4 regions of the Colwellia asteriadis genome follow, and region 3 is predicted to be linked to each of the others. Evidence: predicted binding sites of a transcription regulator. Region 3 holds the regulator's gene; each other region holds the start of a gene.

Region 1 (6,058 bases), 340 kb from region 3:
AGTCAGCCAGTAGCACAGGCTTACTCAGGACATCAGTTTGGACAGTTTAACCCACAATTAGGAGACGGTAGGGCACACTTATTAGGTGATATTACTGATACCAAGGGTAAGCAATGGGATATTCAATTGAAAGGCTCTGGTGTGAGCGCTTTCTCAAGACAAGGTGATGGGCGTTGTGCTTTAGGCCCAGCATTGCGTGAATTTATCATGAGCGAAGCTATGCATGCGCTTGGCGTACCAACAACACGTTGTTTGGCAGTAGTTGCAACAGGTGAAGCTGTTTATCGAGAGCAACCATTACCAGGTGCGGTAGTTACTCGGGTTGCTGCAAGCCATATTCGGGTCGGCACTTTTCAGTATTTTTCTGCCCGCAGAGATACAGCTTCACTCATTCAGTTAACCCGTTACGCCATTGAACGTCATTTTCCTGATATTTTACCCGAAAAACCAGCACAAAATATTACGCAGGATAATAAGCCTGATGAACGAGAGCTAAGTGCAAAACAGGTGGTTGACTTTGTATCTGCGGTACTTAATAAACAGTTAACACTGGTACTCTCTTGGTTACGGGTTGGTTTCATTCATGGGGTTATGAATACTGATAATACTGCCATTTCAGGAGAGACAATAGATTACGGCCCGTGCGCTATGATGAATCACTATCATGGTGATACAGTTTTTAGCTCAATTGATAGACGAGGCCGTTATGCATTTGGTAAACAAGCTGGCATTATGCAATGGAATATGGCGCGCTTTGCTGAGTGTTTAATTCCTGTTATTGAAAAGTGCTTGGTTGACGAAGGGGCTGAACTTACAGACAGTGATGATGAGCATAGTGAAGCTATTGCACTTTTAGAGCCATTATTAGTGCAATTTTCTGAGCAGTTTAAAGTAGGCTATTTAGCCATGATGGCCAAAAAAATAGGTATTGCCATACCTCAAGAGAGTGATGTTACGCTCATTAATGACTTACTTGAATTGATGCAGCGTGATGGAAGAGATTATACGGGCACTTTTACCTCCTTAAATAATAATTTAACTGCTCAAAATGTTAATGAGTTACTCCACAAAAAAGATACCGCTGATGAAAGTGCCGACACCGATGATTGGCTCAGTTGGACTGCTCGCTGGTACGCACGTATTGGCGATGATATTGCTGGTGCCAAAGTCTTGATGGGAAAAAGTAACCCTCTAGTTATTCCTAGAAACCATCATGTTGAGCGGGTATTAAAAACAACGCAAGAAAGTGGCAACTTGACAGCGTTACAGCAGTTTTTAGCCGTATTACGTCAGCCTTATGTGAATTTAGTCGAAACAGTCAACTATCAAGATGCCCCTGCTGATGGAGATATTAATTATCATACTTTTTGTGGTACTTAAGAGAACCTCAAAACTTCTGTAAGTGTCTATTATTTTTACATATATTTATTTTATCGCATACGTTGTTTCTTAACCCTTTGTTTTTATTTGTTTATTTTAATTGGCTTGTTTTTTGCTTTTTATTTTTTACCGTAATTCAACGGTTTAGACACAACTTATTAATGGATTTAATACAATGAAAAAAATATTATTAGTTGCCCTAATGTTCTTTATGGCGACACAAGCAAACGCAACCTTGATGAGTGCGCACTCTTTTACCGGTAATTTTGATAACGATGAAAGCCGTTTTTACATTCAATTTGACGTAACTGATACCGCAACTATTAGCTTTTTAAGTCATAGTTATGCTGGTGGTGTTAATGCTGCTGGTACTACTGTTGCGGACGGCGGTTTTGATCCGCAGTTATTCATTTTTGATGCGGCGAGTACTTTATTGCAAAGTGATGATGATAGCTCAACTGTTGTTTCTGCATCAAGTGGTAATGCATGGGATTCTTATATTTCATTAGTACTAAATGCAGGCTCTTATACTGCGGTACTTACTCAGTTTAATAGTGATTTTTTATCAGGTGATTTGGTTACGGGTGAGTGGACTATGTCGAACCAAAACAACTTTAATGGTAGAACGTCATTCTATTCATTTGATATCTCAGGTGAAAATTTAGCAAATGTGGGTGGTATTGGTGTCGGTACTACACCTACCCCTGTTTCTGAGCCAACTACTTTAGCTATTTTAGCGCTAGGTTTATTAGGCTTTGCTGGACGCCGTTTTAGCAAATAAGTAGATAGCTATTTAAGCATAATAATTAATAAAATTAACGAATATGCTAGATAAAAAAGTTGAAGCCTTGTGATTTTTCACAAGGTTTTTTTATGGCTTTTTTAAGCATAAGGCTAGCGAAAGTTATCAGATGAACAGAGCTGAGAATTTTTAACGTAAGCAGGGTATGATAATGCCACTTAATTAGCTGATAGCATTTCGGTGCATATTACCATGACTGACTCTTCTTCTTCTCAACACAACCCGCAAGAACATCAAACAAACCAAGTAAGCCAAAATAATTCAGCGATACCGTTAACCTCGTTATTACAACAATATTTTGGTTTTAGCCACTTTCGCCCGGGTCAAGAGCAAACTATAACGCAGTTATTAAACGGGCAATCGTCACTGGCTATTTTCCCTACCGGATCAGGTAAAAGTTTATGTTATCAATTAACTGCTTTGCAATTACCTCATTTAACCTTAGTGGTTTCGCCGTTATTAGCGCTTATTAAAGATCAATTGGCCTTTTTGGAAAAAAAAGGTATTAAAGCCGCGAGTATTGATTCAACCTTAAAGGGTAGTGAAGCCCAAGAGGTTATGGCAAGTGTACGTGACGGTAGCATAAAAGTATTAATGGTTTCTGTAGAGCGTTTCAAAAATGAACGTTTTAGACAGTTTATTGAATCGGTTCCCGTGTCGATGTTGGTGGTTGATGAAGCTCATTGTATTTCAGAGTGGGGGCATAATTTCAGACCGGATTATTTGAAGTTACCTAGTTACTGTAAAGCACTTAACATTCCTTTGGTGTTGTTACTAACCGCAACAGCAACTAAAAAAGTAAAATTGGATATGGCTAATAAGTTTGCCATACAACCAGAGCATATAGTGCAAACCGGCTTTTACCGAGCTAACCTTGATCTTAGTGTTGTGTCGGTGTCGTCAGCTCAAAAAAATAATACACTTGAACAGTTAGTTAAAAGTCAGCAAGGTGCGGGTATAGTGTATGTTACTTTGCAACATAGTGCTGAAGTGGTTGCTCAGTATTTACAGCAACAAGGTATCAATGCTTGTGCTTATCACGCAGGTTTTGATAGTGATACCCGCGCACAAATACAGCAAGATTTTATGTTAGGTAATATTCAGGTCATTGTCGCAACTATTGCTTTTGGCATGGGTATTGATAAAAGTGATATTCGCTTTGTTATTCATTACGACTTACCTAAATCTATTGAAAACTACAGCCAAGAAATAGGCAGAGCAGGGCGAGATGGTAAGCTATCGCACTGTATTACCTTAGCTAATTTAGATGGTTTACATACCGTTGAGAACTTTGTTTATGGCGATACCCCTGAGCAAAACAGTATTGAGGTAGTGCTTGATGCCATTAAAGCAGAAACGGTGAGTAATACTTATGAAAGCAAGTGGGAGTTGCAATTATTGCCGTTGTCAAATAGTGCTAACATCAAACAATTACCTTTAAAAACATTACTGGTGCAATTAGAGCTGTGCGGTGTTATTGAACCACGTTATGCCTACTTCGCTGATTTTAAGATTAAATTACTGCAACCCAAAGCTGACATTCTTAATTTGTTTAACCCACAACGGCAAGAGTTTTTAACGCGTATTTTTAACGCTACTGATTTTAAAAAAGTGTGGGGTAGCCTTAATTTTGATGATTTATTAAAAGACCAATCAATCGAGCGAAACCGCGTTATTGCCGCGTTAGAGTATTTGCAAGAGCAACAATTAATTGTACTTGAAACCAAAGGCATGACTGAAGTATTTAAAGTAAATCAGCATGAATTAGCTAACCCTAGTTTAAGCCAAGAGCTCACTGCATATTTTAAAGATAAAGAAGACAAAGAAATAAAACGCATTGCCGCGTTAATTCGTTTTTTTGAGTTAGATACTTGCTTAAGTATGAATTTATCACGCTATTTTGATGATAATGTTTTTGAGGGGGAGCAACTTAATAGTCAAGGTTGTGGGCATTGTAGTGTCTGTCGAGGTCAGGTTGCTAAATTGCACTATTCACAAGCTAAAAAGCCTTGGCCAAGTGATGAAACGTTGAAAAACTCAATGCAAGCGCTTGCTAGCTGTTTAGCAGGTAAAACTTCACAGCCGCTTTCATTATCAAGCTATTGCCGATTTTTAGCGGGTATGACCGAGCCACTGTTTGGCCGAAATAAAGTGAAACAGTTGTCAGGCTTTGCTTCGTGCGAACAACAACGTTATTTAGATATACGTACAAAAATAAAGCAACTTTAAAGGTTGTGTCACTTATGAACATCATTGCTTTTTCAATATTTAATTAAATATTTTTTTGCTTTTTGTTGATTTATTGTCTACTAAATTAAAAATTATATGTTAATGTAATGTTTGTTTTTTGTTCTGTTTAGCTTTTTGGTTACATATATCATTATAATAAATAAGAAGATTAATTTTATTACTTCTAGATAATGTCTTTAATATAACTTCCAGATTAAGAAAGAAATCCGTATTGATTCTATTAGTCTTTAAATATGACAGCGCTGTCAGGTGCTTTTAGTTATTCAATATTCTTTCCATAAGTGCTAAAGGATTTAAATAAGCTTACTGAATTACAGGATATACAATGAAGATTTTAGGTTGCGTTTTATCAATTGGACTGCTTTCTTTTTCGGTGATGTCTGCTGAGCCTCAAAGTTTAAATAAGCTCATGGAGCAATGGTTAACCATTGAAAGTCAAAAAGGAAAGTTGCAACTTGACTGGAATACTCGAGAGCAACAGCTAAAGCAAACCTATAGCTTATTAGGCTCAGAAAAGTCGACGCTTGAAAGTTTATTAAAAAAAACAGATACCGAAAAAAGTGATGTGGATAAGCGTCGTTTTGAATTAAGTGAACAACAAAGCCTATTAGAGCAAGAGCAGCGAGAAGTTAAAGAAAGCATTCAACAAGCGACTTTATTTAGTCGCTCATTTATCAATCGTTTACCACCTCCGTTACAAAAAAAATGGCAAGAAAAGCTTTTGTTATTAACACAATCTGGCGCAACCGACAGTGAAAAGCTTGAGCGGATTTTAACGTTATACAAGTTAGCGAATGAGTTTGATGAGCAAGTCGCTTTAAACCGCACATCAATGGAAGTACCGCTTGCTAATGGGGAGGCGCAAAATTTACTGGTTACTCAAATATACTTAGGGTTATCGCAAGGTTGGTATGTTAGTGATGACGGTCTGCATTACGGTTACGGTCGAGCTAATCAGATGCAATGGCAATGGTGGCACAATCAAGCAGCTTCAACGGAGCTTGGCAGAATATTAAATGCCCAAGACTTATTAGAGGTTAAGTATATTTTAGAAAACCCTACCTCAGCAGAATTTATTAAATTACCTGTGAAAGTGCTAAAAGAAAAGGATGTAAGCTAATGTTTAATAAAATAAACCGCAGTAAGCTTATTCGTGTTTTTACAGTATCAGGACTGCTTTTTAGTTACTCAAGCTACGCCGACGACAATCTTTCGAAGGAGTTAGTTGAGCGTATTACAATCGCTAAAAAATCATTAGATACGACTCAAAACAGCATAAATAAAAAAGCGACATCGCTGGCTAAAAAAATAGCTGTTCGTCAACATGATGTTAAAGCTTTGCGTGAGAAAGCTGCTGTTTTACAGCGTATTGCAGATGAGCAATTAATGAGTGTGGCACAGCTAGAAAAACGCGTTAATCAGTGGTCAACTCAAAGTAATTATCAAAAGCAACTACTGACCAGTTTTGCAGAAAGCTCTAATTTAGCGCTTGATAAACTAAATCAAAAAAACGGTGAACCGGTTGTTGATATTAAGGCACTCGCCGTAATGTCAGCGCAATTAAAAGCCAAACTTATGCCAGCGTGGCAAGAACAGCAGGTTATTAGCGGCGCAGGGGCGGTTGAA
Region 2 (6,058 bases), on a different contig from region 3:
ATACACTGGTAGAAACGTTTTTTGGCCAACTAGAGGTGATTCCTAATAAAATTTTATTCAGAAATATTTTAACCAATTATACGGTACTAGGAGTGAGGCGTTTAGAGATACCGGTATCAATATCTTATGCTGATGATATAGAGCAGGCTGCAGAGGTAATTGTTAAAGAGTTGAACCGATGTAACTTTGTCATTAAAAAAGATGAAACAGCGGTTTTTGCGGAAAGTTTTGGAGACAGCGCTGTTAATTTATTGGTTTGGGTATGGATTGATTATCCTGGCGAAACAGGCTTTATGGAGGCTAGGCATAGCACTATTGTTACGATTAAAAGGTCGTTAGAAAACGCTGATATTTTAATTCCTTTCCCTATTAGAACACTCGATTTTGGTATTAAAGGTGGTCAAGGTTTAGATGCGGTCATTTCAAATCAAGGCAACTTTAAAAAAGCTGAAACGCCTACTTAGTTATTTACATTGCTAATTAAGTTAGGTGTTAGTCTTGTCGTTAACCCAACTAGTATGCAAGTAGAGCCTACTAAAAAGCCACTTTTATTGTAAAAGTGGCTTTTTTTGACCCAATAAACTATGCGTAATCGGCGTTGTTCAGCATAAGTAATGTTTCTCAAAGCATGTAATTTTTACATACTTGATATGTAAAAAAGTAAGTTAATTGCCAAATTTAGTTTTTATTAAACCTTTTAATCCTTATAAATCATTATGTTATGTTTTGGCATGATAGTGGCAATAGTTAGTGTGAATTAATAAAAAGGAGAATATTATGAAAAACTCAATTCGTTCTATTATCGCATTAACATTATTAACTGCTGGTTCAACTGCGGCGTATGCGGCGAACACGTGGGAAGATAAATCTAAAGATGCATGGTTAGATGGAAAAGCTGAAAGTACGCTGCTATTTAACGGGAGTTTAAACTCTTTTGATATTAATACTGATGTTCAAAATGGCGTAGTTATTCTTACTGGTAAAGTTGACAGTGACGTTGATAAAGCATTAGCAGAAGAGCTTGTAGAAAGTTTAGACGGTGTAGCCTCTGTAGATAATAAGCTGACAGTACTCAATGACAACGAGCATGAAGATAGTAAGATATTAGCTTCTCTGACCGACTCAAAAGTTGAGACAGTTGTTAAAACTAAGCTGTTAATCGAGTCAGAAGTCAGTGGCACTAATATTGAAGTAGAAGTGAGTGGCGGCGTGGTAACTTTAATGGGTAAAGTTGAATCAGATAGTGCTAAAGAGCTTGCCGTTGTTATTGCTAAAAATACTGATGATGTTAAGTCGGTAGTTGATAAATTAGAAGTTTCTCATAGCTAATTTATTTTAATAAGCGAATAAAAAACACACTGCGGTGTGTTTTTTTCTGCGTTTGAGAAATGCCTGTGGGATACGTTAAAAAGCATAAATGATGCTACAAGCAACCTCATAGTACAATGCTCACCCCTTAGCGTCTGCTAAGTATGCGCATTAATCTTACAGCAGAAAATAATGCCCAACTCATATTGCTTTTAATAAATGAGTTAACGAATCAATTACGCGAATGGACTGACATGCTAAAAAAATATATTCAATCTATGTTATTAAGGTTTAAAACAAAACCGGTAAATAAAAAACAAAAACCATACTACTCACAGCAACCTTGTTATTGCTGGTTTGAAGATAAAAACGATAAATAAAATACGCTTTTTGTTTTGAGCTGTTTTTCTAGTGTGCTTATTACAGCTATGAAATACAGCCCTTTATTCACTAGGGCTTGGCACTTCACTTTTATCTACTCCTTTTTTGTTCGATATGATACTCGCTTCGATATGATCTTGGGGTTGTGTACTTAACCCATCTTGACTTGTTTTTTCTGCGACCTCATACACCAGTACGGTGAATAGCGCAAAATGGTCTGATCCAATAGATGATAAGCGCTGTATGCTTTTTACGGTAAAATGGGCACTATGAAAAAGGTGATCTAACGGCCAACGTAAAAAGAAATAGTCAACGTGAAATGTATTGAACATGCCACGTCCTACACGCGGATCAAGTAGACCACTAATTTTACGAAAAAGTCGTGTGGTCTTAGACCAAGCTACATCATTTAAATCGCCTGTTACAATAACTGGCTGGGTTGTTTTTTCAAGGCTTCTTGCAATGGTGATTAGCTCAGCATCACGCTCTGTAGATTCTGTGTTTTCTGTAGGGCTAGGTGGTGCAGGGTGAACAAAATGCATTCTTACTTTATGGCCAGTTCTTAGTTCTAGAGAAAGATGTATTGATGGAATATCACTCTCAACCAAATAAGATATCGTCTCTTCAGTGAAAGGCAGTCTCGAAAAAACATGCATGCCATATAAGTTATCAAGTGGGCATTTAACGGTATAAGGCATGTCACTCTCTAATACTTTTAATTTATTCTCCCACCACTCATCAGACTCTAGTGTTACTAAAATATCAGGTTTATTACTGCTAACAAGGTCAATTAACGCGTCACTATTATGATTAGTTTTAAGTACGTTAGATGTCATTATGCTGAGTTCTTTATTAGCATTATCAAGCTTTGATGTTTTGACTTCTTTAGGCCATAAAAAGGTGTAAGGTAGTACCCACCACAGCTGCCACGCTAAGCAGAAAAAAGCAGTGAAAACCAATAGCCAAGTAATACTCATATTCATATCAAGAAAAATAAGATTATAAGTAAGAATTATTGCTGAAATAACCGCTATTTGCAGTCTAGGAAAATCCATTGACCTAACAACCCAATGTGTTTCTTTTGATAAAGGCAGCAGAGTGGCTATAGCAATTAATAAGGTTGCTAGAGTCGATATTATTAACATATTACTTTCTCGATTTTATCTTTAAACAACAGAGCTATTTCTTATTTTGATCATAATTTTCAGCTACTAGTGCTATTAGAAATAGCTTCTTGTGCTCTAAATTAACACACACTTGATATTAAATTTAGCGTTTTTCCTCCCCTAAAAAGTAATTTGAATTAGCGGTGTAGATATTTCTTCGGTGTATGAGTTCAGGTTAATCACTTTAACGTTATTAATTCGGTAGTCGTTAAACGGTGTGTAAACTTTTCATACGTGCTGTGTACATCTTGCATATGTTATTTCTAGTAAATGATGACCTGTTTAAATTACTTTATTTTCAATGATTTATATTTTAATTTGAATGGTATGAATATTGAATGTTACTAAGTGAACATTACTTAGTGAATAGCAAATACGTAAGTTCTATTTTGTAAAAAGGCGGCATAAACGCTAATTCAATTGTTAAATTATTTTTGTTTTATGTCTTTTTTAACTATAGCTGAAGGTTAAATAAAGCAGCCGGATAGACACGGTGTCATATTAATAATCGGAGTTACACATGAAAATATTTGAAGCATTACGAAATGACCATGAGAAGCAAAGGGCGCTTATTAAGTTATTATTAGATACAACAGGAAACTCCGCTGTAAGGGCTGAATATTATCAGCAGCTCAAAGTAGAGTTAGAAACGCATGCCGTAGCCGAAGAAAGATACTTTTACGCACCCCTCATGCAACTAGATAGCACTATTGACTTGTCTCGTCATGGTGTTGCAGAACATCATCAAATAGATAAGTTTATCGCGGAATTAGATGCGCTAGAAATGAGTTCTCCGCAATGGTTATTAACGTTCAAAAAACTTGCTCACAAAGTTGACCACCATTTAGAGGAAGAAGAACAAGAGTTTTTTCAACAAGCAGGTAAAGCTTTTTCAGAGCAAGAAAAGCAAAAACTAGCTTCTGACTATTTAGTCGAAATGTCTTCTTAATAGTACACATTATCAGAATAGCCTAAATAACCTCAGATCGGCTTAATAAGCCTTAAATTAAGTAAAACTATCTCACTATATTAAAAACTTCTTAAACAGAGTTGAGATTAAATAAATTAGATGGCCTGATACTCTTGTAGTATCAGGCCATTTAGCTTATTACAATCAAGAAAAATACTGTGATACCCCAAGCAAAAACGTTCTATAACTATATTTAAACAATACTTTTCTAAGTTGATTTTATATGAGTGGAAACGCTACTTTAATTATTGAGTTGCTAAAAATTGAACCCATTTTGATGTTGATTTGAATTGCGCTAATACCAGCTTAATGCATACCAATAGCGGTACCGCAATGAGTAACCCAGTTAAGCCCCATAACGACCCTGTAATGAGTAGCCATATAATTATAATAAAAGGATTTATACGCATGTTTTTAGCTAATACTAAAGGGGTAATAAGTTGTGACTCAAGTATGTTGAGTGCCAAAACACCTGACAGGGTAAGTAATACTTTAATATCAACCCCCCATTGAACGGAACCGGCAATGGCTATTGCTGCCAAGGCAAATGAGGGCCCCACAAAGGGAATAAAATTAACAAAACCTACTATTAATCCCCACAACAATGCATCCTCTAAACCCATGGTAGTAAAAATAATTATTGCAGCTAAACTGAGGCCAATATTAATTGCACTAACTGTTAGTATGTAGCGTGATAATTTTTGCTGCATATTTAAAGCAAATTTAAATACGTTACGCTGGCGTTTTTCAGTAACAAATAATTTAACATACTGCCTAAATAGTTTGGGTGAATAAACTAAGGTAAATAAAATTAAGATTATTGTCGTTAATAACTGTATTAGTGCGAGCGGTGCCAAAACCATAAAGTCTGTAGCTAATGAAAATAAAGATGCTTTTAACTGCGTGTGAATAGTGTCTGTTTTTTGCGGTTGGCTGTTAACCTTTGGTTTGTCTTCAAACCATGAAAACCAGCTCTTTTTAACTTCTTGTGATTCAATGTTATCTGGCGTGCTCTTTTTATCAATAGCCCGATTAAGTTCTTCTAATGTTTCTGATACATGCACCGAGAGCTCAGGCAATAACTTGGTCCATTTGGTGACAGGCTCTTCTAGTTGTATGATGAGAGCAGCACTTGGTAGCAATAAACAGCTTAAAAGAAGGGTCGATCCTAGAACACGAGGAATAAAAAGTCGCTCTAATGCTTTTACACCAGGGCTTAATAATAGAGATATTAAACCTGCAACTAAAAGTAAAAGAATTAAATCCTGAGCTAAATATGCGGTATAGAATATAGCTAATACTGTCAGTGTATAAATGCATATTGAGTTAATACTAGTTTTGCGTTCGAATGGCTCTAATTTTGATGATGTAGGTGGTGTTACTGACATAATGGCCTTACTTGGTGTTAAGTTAAGATAACGACATGATAAAAAAGTAAATTAAGCAATATTCACGCCTAACTCTTTAGTTTAAAACTAACATTACAGTTAGCCATAAAACCCTAGTAAAAAACAATTAATTTCAAGCATATAAGAAAATTAAGCATGTGCAAAGTTGATAGGGCCGTTTCTATTACTTATAAACGTTAACGTTTTGATGTTTAATCGTTACAAAGTGTCTATGCAAAAAGTACATTGTAGTCAGTATTTTTTTCATAATAATTATTAATAACTGCATGATATGTTTTATATCAGTAATATAATCAGTTAGTTAAATTATGGCACACTTATAGCTCAGCAGTAATGTTAAAACGATTAACAGCATGTAGGTTTGTCGAGAGAATATAAAGTACAAAGGCTAGTCAGTGAACCACATTCGTTCAATAGCAAAAGGTTTTGCTAGTGGAGCTAAAAATAATAGGCAATAAGTCAAAGTAGCCAGCGATTTTTTAAGTAGGGAATAACAATTTTATGAGTATAAAAATAGAGCCTTTACTAGAGTCAATAAGAGCAAGTTTTTGGTTTTTGCCCTCAATGATACTTATTTTTACCGTGATTATTGCAACGATCACTATTTGGATCGATATTTCATTGTTATGGAAATTAAAGTCATATTTTCCAATTATTTACAGTGCTGAAGTCGGTGCTATTAGGTCATTACTCGGTACCATTGCTGCTTCTATGATAACGGTTACGAGTATTGCTTTCTCTATTACCATTGTTGCGCTTACCTTAGCTTCATCACAATTTGGCCCGCGTTTATTGCGAAACTTTATGAAAGATCGCACCACACA
Region 3 (6,058 bases):
CCTCGTACAGCTCATGCTGATATGTTAGCTGCGCAAGCGTTAAAGGTAATGGAAGATAATAAAATTAATGGTTTAATTGTCGTCAATGAATTAAATCAACCAATTGGTGCAATGAACATGCATGACTTATTAAAATCAGGAGTGCTGTAATTGAATACTCTATATGGCGAAGTTAACAGTCACACTCTAGCACAAGCTAAAAACATAAAACTATTAGTGTGCGATGTCGATGGAGTTTTTTCTGATGGCCGTATTTACTTAGGTAATGATGGTGAAGAACTAAAAGCTTTTCACACCAAAGACGGCTTAGGCATAAAGTCACTTGGTAGTTCTGGTGTAGCCGTAGCAATAATTACCGGCCGCAATTCAGCTATCGTAAAAAACCGTATGACGGCTTTAAATGTTAAACATATTATTCAAGGGCAAGAAGATAAATTACCCGCGTTAACCGCTCTTGCAACTGAACTTAATTTACCGTTAACGCAAATAGCTTACATTGGTGACGATGTACCTGATATTGCCTGTATTAACGCGGTAGGATTAGGCATAGCTGTACAAGACGCTCACCCTTTAACACTACAAGCTGCAAATTACATAACATTTACACGCGGTGGCTTTGGCGCAGTAAGAGAAGTATGTGATTTAATCATGCAAAGTCAAAACACCTTAACATGTGTTACGGGCGCTAGTGTATGAATAGGTTAAACAGCCTAGCCTTTTTTATTTTAGTATTAAGTGCCACTATATATGGCATTATCGTTTGGAAAGGAGAACTTGTTCAACCAGACGATATTATTGATAGTGAAGAAACACCTGACTTTATTGCCGAGGCTTTAAAAAGTAATATCTACACTGACTTAGGGAAATTATCTCATACCATTGAGGCAGATCGTATGGAGCATTATTCAAAGCAAGAATTAACACGCTTTGAGTTACCCAATTATACGTTATACCCTAAAAGTAGTAAGGCACCTTGGAAAGCGAGTGCAAAAGAAGCAATATTATATAAAAATAACCGAGTCGTGTTGAACCACCGTGTTCGCTTAAAATCAACCGAACAAGATAGTTTAATAGAAGAAGTTCATTGTAAGTATTTAGAGCTAGACTTAAATACAAATATTATTAGTTCAGATCAAACCGTTGTAATAATCGGTAAAGATTTTACCATGTATGGTTCTGGACTGATTATCGATTTAAACACTAAACAGATGACGCTAACTGAACATGTACGTACCCTTTATAAGAAAAATCATGAATAAAAAATTTAATACGCCACTTAGCTTATTACTTGGTAGCGCTTTGTTTTTCACAGCGTCACTTAACGTAGTTTATGCTGCCAAAAAAGACTTAAATCAAGAGATCACCGTTGACTCTAAAAAAACAGCTGCCGATTTAAAAAATAAAATAGCGAGTTACTTAGGTAGTGTAAGTATCAGACAAGGCTCTATTTTGATTTCTGCAGACTTAGTACAAGTTTTTAGTAACAAAGATGAAAACAGCGATGAAAAGTCTGATGTCTATTTAGCTAAAGGCTCTCCCGCTTTATTTCAGCAAGAGCTTGAAGATGGCAGCTTAATTAGCTTACAAGCCGATGAAATAAAATATCAACCAAGCTTAAATATAATTACTGTGGCAGGAAATGCCGTAGTAAAACAAGCAGGTAGCGAAGTTAGCGGCAGCAAAATTATTTATAATACATTAAGTGAGAAACTTGAAGCCGAAAGTAATAATAACGAAACAGTCACCACCATATTACAGCCAACCTTACTGAAAAAACAAAAAGCACTAAAAGATAAAGCTAAAAGCGACCTTGATAAAGAGCCAAAGACAGTCAGTGAGACTACTGAGCAAGCACCTGAAGAAGCGACTAAAGAAGAAGGTGACTCAAGTGTCGAAGGTTAATACATTAGTTGCTAGTGGACTTGCTAAGTCATACAAAGACCGACAAGTTGTTAAAGATGTTAGCTTAGCCGTCAGTACAGGGCAAATTGTTGGCTTACTTGGACCTAACGGAGCAGGAAAAACCACTTCTTTTTACATGATAGTAGGGCTTGTACCTAACGATGATGGGCAAATAATACTTAACGACCAAGACGTTACATTATCGCCTATGCATGAAAGAGCAAGACAAGGTATCGGTTACTTACCACAAGAGGCATCAATTTTTCGCAAGCTTTCAGTAACTGATAACATCATGGCTATTTTACAAATACGCAAAGAGTTAAACGAACAACAGCGCCTAGAAAAACTAGAGCACTTATTAGAAGAGTTCAATATTTGTCATATTCGCGATAACTTGGGCATGAGTTTATCTGGTGGTGAGCGTCGACGCGTAGAAATAGCACGAGCATTAGCCGCCGATCCACAATTTATTTTACTTGATGAGCCTTTTGCCGGTGTAGATCCGATTTCAGTTGGCGACATTAAAAAAATCATCATACACTTAAAGCAACGAGGAATTGGTGTATTAATAACTGATCATAACGTACGTGAAACGTTAGATGTGTGTGAACATGCTTATATTGTTAGTCATGGTGAAATTATCGCTCAAGGTGATGCGGATCAAATTCTTGCCAATCAAAAAGTAAGAGATGTATACCTTGGCGAACAATTCACGCTATAGTTATAGCATCAATCCGAATCGTAGAAAAACGTGTTCAATGGGTTATTGGTCACATCATAACCATTAAAAATAATAACAGGAAACCACATAACATCGATGCGCCCTACATTACAGCTCCGTATTGGACAACAGTTAACCATGACGCCACAATTGCAGCAAGCTATCAAGCTCCTGCAATTATCAACGTTAGAGTTACAACAAGAAATTCAAGAAGTGCTAGAGAGCAACCCATTATTAGAAATTGACGAAAGCAGCCAAAGCGATAGCAACGACGAAAAAAATAGTTTAGAAGATGCATTCTCTGCAAACTCTAATGATGCACAAAGTGATAATAACAGCAGTGATGGTAGTGAAGACCAACAGGCTAATATTGACGAAATAAGTACTAGTGAAGCGCTAGAGAAAAGTGATATTCCTGAAGAATTGAATATTGATACTACTTGGGAAGAAAGTTACAGCGCAGGCGTTTCTAATACAGGAGCTGTGAGCAGCGCAAGTGAAGATTACACTTACCAAGGAGAAACGACCGACTCAATTCAAGGTCATTTGTTATGGCAAATGGAATTAACCCCTTTTTCAGATACCGACCGCACTATTGCAACCGCCATTATTGAAGCGGTAGATGACGCTGGCTACTTAACGGTTTCCTCAGAAGATATTCTAGAAAGTGTTGGTATTGAAGACGTCGAATTAGATGAAGTTGAAGCAGTATTAAAACGCATCAATATGTTTGATCCTGTCGGCGTAGCAGCACGCTCAATACCTGAGTGTTTACTCATTCAATTAAACCAGTTTGATAAAAACACTCCTTATTTAGCTGAAAGTAAGAAAATTATTAGCGAGCATATTGATTTACTTGGCAATAGAGATTACCGCCAATTAATGCGCAAAACGAAATTAAAAGAAGATCAATTACGTGAAGTAATGCGCTTAATTCAGAGCTTAAACCCTCGACCAGGTGATGCGGTTATTACTGGCGATGATCAGTATGTTATTCCTGATGTTTCCGTTGAGAAAAAAAATGGTCGTTGGGTGGTTGAACTAAATTCAGATACCGCACCTAAGCTCAGCATAAATCAGCAATATGCTGCAATGAGCAAGAGTATGAAGTCCTCTACTGATGGGCAATTCATTCGTGCCAATTTACAAGATGCAAAATGGTTTATAAAAAGTTTAGAATCGCGCAATGATACTTTATTAAAAGTTTCGAACTGTATTGTACAACGCCAGCAAGGCTTTTTAGAGCATGGTCCAGAAGCTATGCGTCCAATGGTTCTGAACGATATTGCCGAAGCCGTTGAAATGCATGAGTCAACCATTTCACGTGTTACCACGCAAAAATACATGCACACCCCTCGTGGTATTTTTGAGCTTAAATACTTCTTTTCAAGCCATGTCAGTACTGAGAATGGTGGAGAGTGTTCTTCTACAGCAATAAGATCGCTAATCAAGAAACTTATTTTGGCAGAAACACCTGCTAAACCGTTGAGTGATAGTAAAATGGCTGACTTATTAGCCGAACAAGGTATTAACGTTGCAAGACGCACAATAGCTAAATATAGAGAGTCATTATCTATTCCTCCTTCAAATCAACGAAAAAGCTTACTTTAAGTAACTCATCAAAAGGATAACGCTTATGCAAATCAATCTTACCGGTCACCATGTCGACATTACTGATGCGCTTCGTGAGTATGTAAATACTAAGTTTACTAAGCTAGAGCGACATTTTGATCAAATAAATAACTCTCATGTTATCTTAACCGTTGAAAAGCTTGAACAAAAAGCAGAGGCAAACCTTCATATAAAAGGCGGTGAAGTATTCGCTTCGGCTATTAATACTGACATGTATGCCGCGATTGATACTTTAGTTGATAAGCTAGATAGGCAAATTCTTAAACACAAAGGTAAAGCAGCGCAACATTAATTCGACAAAAGTCGCGTAGCATAAAGCCTTAAATCACCTTAATATAAGAGCCCAATCTATGGGCTCTTCCACTTACTTTTAGCAATTTATGAAATTATCAGAGATTTTAACCCTCGACTGTACCTTATGTGCAATAAAAACCACCAGTAAAAAGCGAATTTTAGAAGAGATTTGCCAATTAGCCGCTAATAAGGTTACCGAGCTCGATCAAGACGAACTACTCGATAGTTTGCTTGATAGAGAAAAAATGGGTAGCACAGGTATCGGAAATGGCATAGCGATACCTCATGGTCGTTTGCCAAATAGCAGTAAAGCGGTGGCGGTACTAGTTACAACCGAAAACGCCATTGACTTTGATGCTATTGACAACCGCAGTGTCGATGTTTTTATCAGTCTATTTGTTCCTGAAGATAGCTGCCAAGAGCACCTTAATACGCTACAAAGTATTGCTAAATTATTTAGTGATAAAAAGGTCATAAAGAATGTCCGTAAGTGCACTAGCAACCAAGAACTGTTCGATGTTATTCAACAAGCAAGTTAAACGCTAATGAGTTGTGGGGAAAGCGTAAAATGAAATTAATTATCGTCAGTGGCCGCTCAGGATCAGGTAAATCGGTTGCGCTAAGAGTGCTTGAAGATTTAGGTTATTATTGCGTTGATAACATACCGGTAAACTTATTACCGGCCTTAACTCATACCGTAATTAACGATTATGAAACTGTTGCGGTTAGTTTAGATGTACGTAATTTACCGAAAGATCCACAAGATATTCCAGAAATAATCGCGTACTTACCCAAAGCGGTTGACGTAACCACTTTATTTCTTGATGCTGATGATAACGATTTAATTCGCCGCTTCAGTGAAACCCGTCGTCTTCACCCACTGATTAAAGAAAACTTAGCACTAGATCAAGCAATTACCTTAGAGAAAAAATTACTCGAACCAATTTCAGTGAGTGCTGATTTATACATTAATACCAGTCAATTATCTCCACACCAACTAGCTGACTTAGTAAGGGAGCGCATTTTAGGTAAGAAAACCGGTACTATGGTACTTGTTTTTCAATCCTTTGGCTTTAAACATGGCATCCCCGTTGATGCTGATTATGTATTTGATGCACGATTTTTGCCGAACCCTTTTTGGGAAAAAAATTTAAAAGAGCACACAGGTCAAAACCAAGAGGTGAAAGACTTTCTAGCAAGTCAGCCCATAGTCACTAAGTTTGTTTGGCAAATAAATAGCTTTATGATGACCTGGTTACCACACTTAGAGCGCAATAATCGTAGCTATGTCACCATAGCAATAGGTTGTACCGGTGGTAAACATCGTTCAGTGTATATTGCAGAATTATTAGCAAAAAACTTCCGCAAAGAGCGTGATGATGTACAAACTCATCACCGAGATATCGACGTAAAATCAACCTAAATAGGCCAGCTTTAGCTATGGTTAGCAAGAAATAGCGACATTAATCATTGAGTAATAAGGAAGATTTATGACCACTCACCAACAAA
Region 4 (6,058 bases), on a different contig from region 3:
AAGTAAAGTTACCATTTATGTTGAAAATACTAAAGGTGAGGTTGTTCAAACGGTACCTGTAGGCGATGTTAAGAAAGGTGAGTTTGGCTTTACATGGAATGGTCAAACATCGAGTGGTGAAGATGCAGCTACTGGCGCTTATCGTTTTAGAGTCGTTGGCTTAGTAGAAGGCAAGGCCTCAGAGTTACAAACGATGACCTACCGGAAAGTTGATAGTGTTACGCTTTCTGGGGCTGGTGGTAACATTATGCTTAACCTTAATGGTGGTACACAAATGGCATTAGTAGATGTTGTTGAAGTATCAGAAGCATAAGCACTGCACTTGGTTTTGCATGAGAGAAAAGAAATTTTAAAGAGGGTTAAATTATGTCATTTAATATCGCACTAAGCGGGTTAAACGCTGCACAGAAAGATCTTGATGTTACATCAAATAATATTGCCAACGTAAATACGGTTGGTTTTAAAGAGTCCCGTGCTGAATTTGTTGATGTTTATGCATCATCATTACTAGCCGCTGGCAAAACTAAAGTGGGCGATGGTGTTTTGACATCTGATGTTGCGCAACAGTTTTCTCAAGGTAGTATTCAGTTCACCACCAATGCGCTCGACTTGGCTATTACAGGTAACGGGTTCTTTGCCACAGTCCCTGAGTTAGGCTCTTTAGAAACCTCTTATACGCGCGCAGGTCAATTTAAACTAAATTCGGATAACTTTGTTGTAAACTCAGGTGGTGGGCACTTATTAGGTTTTCCTGTGGGTACAGACGGCAGTTCTGAGTCAGTTAGTTTAAGTACCGCAACGCCTATTCGTATACCTACCTCATCAGGGGCGCCAACAGCGTCAAGTGAAGTTGATATTCGTATGAACTTACCGGCAGGCGATGTACCGCCAGCCAATCCGGTATTTGATCCTACCGATCCGCTAACCTTTAATAATTCAACATCAGTCACTATTTTTGATTCATTAGGCGATAGCCATATTATGACTTACTATTTTGTCAAGTCAGCCGCAAATGAGTGGAACATGTTTACTGCTGTTGACGAACAAATGGTTGATATCCCTGTTGCAGCCCAAAACCCAGCAGCCCCTGTGCTAACTCAACCTACAGGGGCCGGTGTTACGGGAGCTGTTTTAATGTTTGATACTAGTGGTGACTTTATCGCCCAAAAACCAGGCACTATACAAACAGCTCAATTCGGCGCTGGTATTTTAAGTAACGGCGCAGATCCTACTCAGCAAATGATCATTGACTTTAATTTAGATACTAATGGACCTAATCCAAATGAACCAACGCAATTTGCGTCTAACTTTGAAGTTACCGCTTTAAAACAAGATGGTTTGGCGGTTGGACGCTTAACAGGCATTGACATTGATACTGATGGCTTGGTGAGAGCAACATATAGTAATGGTACTTCAGAGCCATTGTCACGTATCGTTTTGGTTAACTTTGCCAATGAGCAAGGCCTAACCCAAATCGGCGGTACTAACTGGAAAGAAAGTATTGTTTCTGGTGAGGCGTTAGCCGGGGAAGGTGGCTCAGGTACTTTTGGTACTATTAACTCCTCAGCACTAGAACAATCTAACGTTAACTTAACCACAGAGTTAATTGATTTAATTTCAGCGCAACGTAACTTCCAAGCGAACTCGCGTTCATTAGAAGTGGATAACCAATTAAATCAGACCATATTGCAAATTAGATAGTAACTTCATATTAATCCTCTTTAAATATCATCAAAGCGAGCTTGACATAAGGCTCGCTTTTTTATTTGTACGCTAGTTACTCCCTCGTAAAAAAACACTCAATCGTGAATAGTGTCTATCTTCTGGCATTGTAATTGCATTTATTAGGTATAACCTTTTTTTTGAGAAGTTCATCATGGATAAGTTGCTTTATATCGCCATGAGCGGTGCTAAACAAAATATGAATGCCTTGGCAGTTAATGCTAATAATTTAGCCAATGCCAAAACCACTGGCTTTAAAGCTGACTTAGCCCAAGCGCGCAGTATGCAAGCTTATGGTGAAGGTATGGCAACACGAGTATTCTCTATGACAGAACGTGCTAGCCAAAATTTTGACTCTGGCGCATTACTTACTACAGGACGCTCACTTGATATAGCCATTGGTGGTGAGGGTTTTTTTGCTGTTCAAGGTAAAGATGGTCAAGAAGCTTATACCCGTGGTGGTCATTTACGTGTCACCGAAACAGGTGCTTTAGAGACAAATGATGGTGAATTAGTAATTGGTGAGGCTGGACCAATATTCTTACCGTTACCGGTAAATAATATTCAAATAAGTCGTGACGGTACCATCATGGTTCAACCAGAAGGTGCGCCAAGTACAGTTCAAGAAGAGGTTGCACGTATTAAATTGGTAAACCCCGATGTGCGTTTAATTGATAAAGGTAATGATGGTTTATTTCGGGCAAAAGATGGCCAAGTGCTGCAGGCTGATATTAATGTGCAAGTACAAGGCGGAGCTTTAGAGTCAAGTAATGTTAACCCCGTAAACGAAATGACAGAAATGATTGCCTTGCAACGTCAATTTGAAATGCAATTAAAAATGATGAAAACAGCAGAAGAAAATGACAGCAGCGCATCTTCCTTATTAAGAGCGTTCTAGTTAATTTTTGAGTGAACAATATTTTGCTATGTCGGTTGGTATAACCGCTGAAGCTAATAATTTATAGAGGTGATTTATGAACCCAGCATTATGGATAAGTAAAACAGGTTTAGATGCGCAAACGAAAGATATTGCGGTAATTTCTAACAACTTAGCTAACGCAAGCACTGTCGGGTTTAAAAAGAGCCGAGCCGTATTTGAAGATTTACTGTATCAAAACATTAACCAACCCGGCGGACGTAGTGCACAAGACACTGAAATGCCTTCAGGCTTAATGTTAGGGGCGGGTACTAAAGTTGTTGCTACTCAAAAAATTCATACTCAAGGTGACATGCTTACTACAGATAACTCGCTTGATCTTATGATTCAGGGGGAAGGTTTCTTTGAAATATTAATGCCTGATGGTAGCTCAGCGTATAGCCGCAATGGTCAGTTTACGATGGACGAAGAAGGCAACATGGTTACTCCAGGAGCTGGGTATTTACTACAGCCGCAAGTAACTATACCTGAAGATGCTCGCAGTATTATTGTTTCCCAAGATGGTGAAGTATCCGTGATGTTACAAGGGCAGGCAGAGCCAGCTGTTGTTGGACAAATTAACCTGATTAACTTTGTTAATCCAAGCGGTTTAGAGCCAATAGGACAAAATTTATATACTGAAACTGCCGTCAGTGGTGCTCCTCAAGAAGGTGTTCCCGGTTTAGAAGGTTACGGTATGTTAGTACAAGGTGCGTTAGAAACATCGAATGTTAATACCACCGAAGAGTTAGTAAACCTTATTGAAAGTCAACGTGTTTATGAAATGAACTCAAAGGTTATTTCTGCAGTTGACCAAATGCTAAGTTATATCAATCAGCAATTGTAGTTACTTGAATTATTTAGCTGTATTTAGTTTTTAGAAAGTTGGAGGCAATGATGAAAAACATCGTCAATGTAATATCGTTAAGTTTACTTATTATGCTCACAGGTTGTAGCAACACCGTTGAGCTCAGTAAAGCTTTACCAGATGACCCAGATTTTGCGCCAATTTTACCCGAGGAAGAAGAGTCTCGTATTGTCCCTTCAGGCTCTTTATTTAAGCCTAATTATGTCAATAATATTTACTCAGACTCTAAAGCACACCGTGTTGGCGATATTATTTCGGTGATTTTGAGTGAAAATACTCAAGCGAAAAAAAATGCTAAAACCGAACTTAAAAAAGATAATGAATACAACCTAAATGCTGTTACAGGCTTAGGTGGTGCTCCGGTGACTATCAACGGCAAGTCACTAGAATTTGGCTTGTCACAAGACTCTAATTTCAAGGGTGACTCTAAAGCAGACCAAGGAAATAGTTTAAGCGGCAATATTTCAGTGCATGTGCTGCGAGTTCTGCCTAACGGTAATTTAATGATTCGTGGCGAAAAATGGATGACCCTTAATAACGGTGATGAATATATTCGCTTAACGGGTATTATTCGCTCTAAAGACATTAATTCTAATAATACTATTTTATCGAATAAAGTCGCGAATGCACGTATTCAATATGCTGGTACTGGCACCTTTGCAGACGTCAATGAACAAGGTTGGTTAACGTCGTTTTTTAACAGTTCTTGGTGGCCACTATAACTCAATGCTAATTCATTGAGAGGTATTTTATTATGAAAGCAATTCTTAACCTTATATTGATAGGTGTGGCGTTAAATACTTTTTCTGTTCACGCCCAGCGCATTAAAGATTTAGCCGATGTTGCTGGTGTACGCTCTAACCAATTAATTGGTTATGGCTTAGTGGTCGGTTTACCTGGTACAGGTGAACAAAGTCCTTTTACAGAACAAAGCTTTAAAACCATGTTAAGTAATTTTGGTATCACTATGCCAGAAAACCTTAAACCAAAAATTAAGAATGTTGCCGCGGTAGCGGTACACGCTGAACTTAATGCTTTTGCCAAACCAGGGCAAACTATTGATGTTACTGTGTCAAGTATGGGTAGCGCGCAAAGCTTACGTGGCGGTACTTTATTACAAACCATCTTAATGGGTCTAGACGGTAATGCTTATGCTGTAGCACAAGGTAGCTTAGTGGTTAGTGGTTTAGGTGCTCAAGGGCTTGATGGCTCGCAGGTATTAGTGAATATACCAACAGTTGGCCGTATCGCTAACGGGGCAATTGTTGAACGTGAAGTTAAATCACCATTTTCTTCAGGTGACCATATTACCTTTAACTTAAAAAATTCAGACTTTACTACCGCAAAACGCTTATCAGACACTATTAATGAACTTATTGCTGGTTCAGCACAAGCACTTGATGCAACGTCGGTACGTGTTAGTGCTCCACGTGATATTAGTGACCGTGTTAGCTTTTTATCTGTAATTGAAAATTTAGAATTTGAGCCGGCCTCACCGGCAGCAAAAATTATTGTTAACTCTCGAACAGGCACTATTGTTATAGGGTCAGAAGTTAAGCTTTTAGCTGCAGCAATTACTCACGGCGGTATTACCGTTACTATTAATGAAGTACAAAACGTGAGTCAACCTAATGCTTTTGCAGAAGGGGAAACTGTCGTCACTAATGAATCAGCCGTGAATGTTAGTAACTCAGATGCTCGCATGTTTGTTTTCAATCCCGGTGTAACTTTAGATACCTTAGTACGCGCTATTAATGAAGTAGGTGCAGGCCCTGGCGATGTTATGGCAATTCTAGAAGCATTAGATCAAGCCGGTGCCATTCGAGGCGAGTTGATTGTTATTTAACAGTTATCGTTTATTTAATGATTTTCGATGAACGGTTCAATAAATTAATTAAGCAGAAATTATGGATATTAAATCAAATTTAACACATAACTTTGACCAAGCGAGAAACTCGCTTGAGCTTAATGGTTTAAATAGCATCCGTCAGCAATCACGTGAAGGAAGTGAAGAAGCCAAAGACGGGGCGCTGAAAGAAGCCGCCCAACAATTTGAAGCTATTTTCATGAAAATGCTGTTATCGAGCATGCGTAAAGCGCAAGATGTTTTAGAATCAGATAGCCCATTCAACTCACAATCAACCAAGTTTTACCGCGATATGCACGACCAACAAATGGCCGTAGAGCTATCATCTAATGGATCGCTAGGGTTAACAGACTTAATTGTTCGACAATTAGGTGGTGATAGCGGTAACTTCAAGCCAAGCTCTGTATTACGTAATGACGGTAATTTAGCTGCTACGGATGATGTCAGCCTAAACCATGTTAGCCTAAATCATGTTAATAACACAGACGACACCACAGGTAAAACATCAGCAGGTAAACGCAATACCTTAATTGAAAATATGCTCGCAAGAAGTAATCAACTAAATGAGCAAATACAACCTGAGATTGATATTCCATTTGCGGGTAACTATAACGGTAATAACTATGCTCAAAGTGCTGTTATGGGGCAGTTTAATCAAAAAACTGTTAATAAAAGTAGTCGCTCA

What was found. The regulator sigma-54, encoded in region 3, starts transcription at its own class of promoters, with help from an activator protein. The targets are predictions, from matches to a motif close to GTTGGCACGNNNNTNGNNT.
Region 1: ABD005_RS00930 (DVUA0089 family protein) is a predicted target of sigma-54. The motif match lies at 1,480-1,498, and genes of this name have one in related genera.
Region 2: ABD005_RS03830 (hemerythrin domain-containing protein) is a predicted target of sigma-54. The motif match lies at 3,177-3,195, and genes of this name have one in related genera.
Region 4: flgF (flagellar basal-body rod protein FlgF) is a predicted target of sigma-54. The motif match lies at 1,823-1,841, and genes of this name have one in related genera.

Annotation. Positions count from the first base shown of each region.
Region 1 is NZ_BAAAFA010000001.1:223,679-229,736, reverse strand. Features, by position in the region: gene ABD005_RS00935 (protein adenylyltransferase SelO) at 1-1,380, shown strand, start outside; gene ABD005_RS00930 (DVUA0089 family protein) at 1,556-2,161, shown strand; gene ABD005_RS00925 (RecQ family ATP-dependent DNA helicase) at 2,375-4,411, shown strand; gene ABD005_RS00920 (DUF3450 family protein) at 4,758-5,552, shown strand; gene ABD005_RS00915 (MotA/TolQ/ExbB proton channel family protein) at 5,552-6,058, shown strand, end outside.
Region 2 is NZ_BAAAFA010000002.1:147,480-153,537, forward strand. Features, by position in the region: gene ABD005_RS03815 (mechanosensitive ion channel family protein) at 1-464, shown strand, start outside; gene ABD005_RS03820 (BON domain-containing protein) at 778-1,329, shown strand; gene ABD005_RS03825 (endonuclease/exonuclease/phosphatase family protein) at 1,752-2,834, opposite strand; gene ABD005_RS03830 (hemerythrin domain-containing protein) at 3,376-3,804, shown strand; gene ABD005_RS03835 (AI-2E family transporter) at 4,071-5,213, opposite strand; gene ABD005_RS03840 (DUF2254 domain-containing protein) at 5,736-6,058, shown strand, end outside.
Region 3 is NZ_BAAAFA010000001.1:566,169-572,226, forward strand. Features, by position in the region: gene ABD005_RS02360 (KpsF/GutQ family sugar-phosphate isomerase) at 1-150, shown strand, start outside; gene kdsC (3-deoxy-manno-octulosonate-8-phosphatase KdsC) at 151-696, shown strand; gene lptC (LPS export ABC transporter periplasmic protein LptC) at 693-1,259, shown strand; gene lptA (lipopolysaccharide transport periplasmic protein LptA) at 1,252-1,902, shown strand; gene lptB (LPS export ABC transporter ATP-binding protein) at 1,889-2,623, shown strand; gene ABD005_RS02385 (RNA polymerase factor sigma-54) at 2,720-4,234, shown strand; gene hpf (ribosome hibernation promoting factor) at 4,260-4,547, shown strand; gene ptsN (PTS IIA-like nitrogen regulatory protein PtsN) at 4,636-5,088, shown strand; gene rapZ (RNase adapter RapZ) at 5,118-5,972, shown strand; gene ABD005_RS02405 (HPr family phosphocarrier protein) at 6,040-6,058, shown strand, end outside.
Region 4 is NZ_BAAAFA010000004.1:111,818-117,875, forward strand. Features, by position in the region: gene ABD005_RS06970 (flagellar hook assembly protein FlgD) at 1-313, shown strand, start outside; gene flgE (flagellar hook protein FlgE) at 367-1,701, shown strand; gene flgF (flagellar basal-body rod protein FlgF) at 1,877-2,620, shown strand; gene flgG (flagellar basal-body rod protein FlgG) at 2,697-3,485, shown strand; gene flgH (flagellar basal body L-ring protein FlgH) at 3,536-4,228, shown strand; gene ABD005_RS06995 (flagellar basal body P-ring protein FlgI) at 4,261-5,352, shown strand; gene flgJ (flagellar assembly peptidoglycan hydrolase FlgJ) at 5,414-6,058, shown strand, end outside.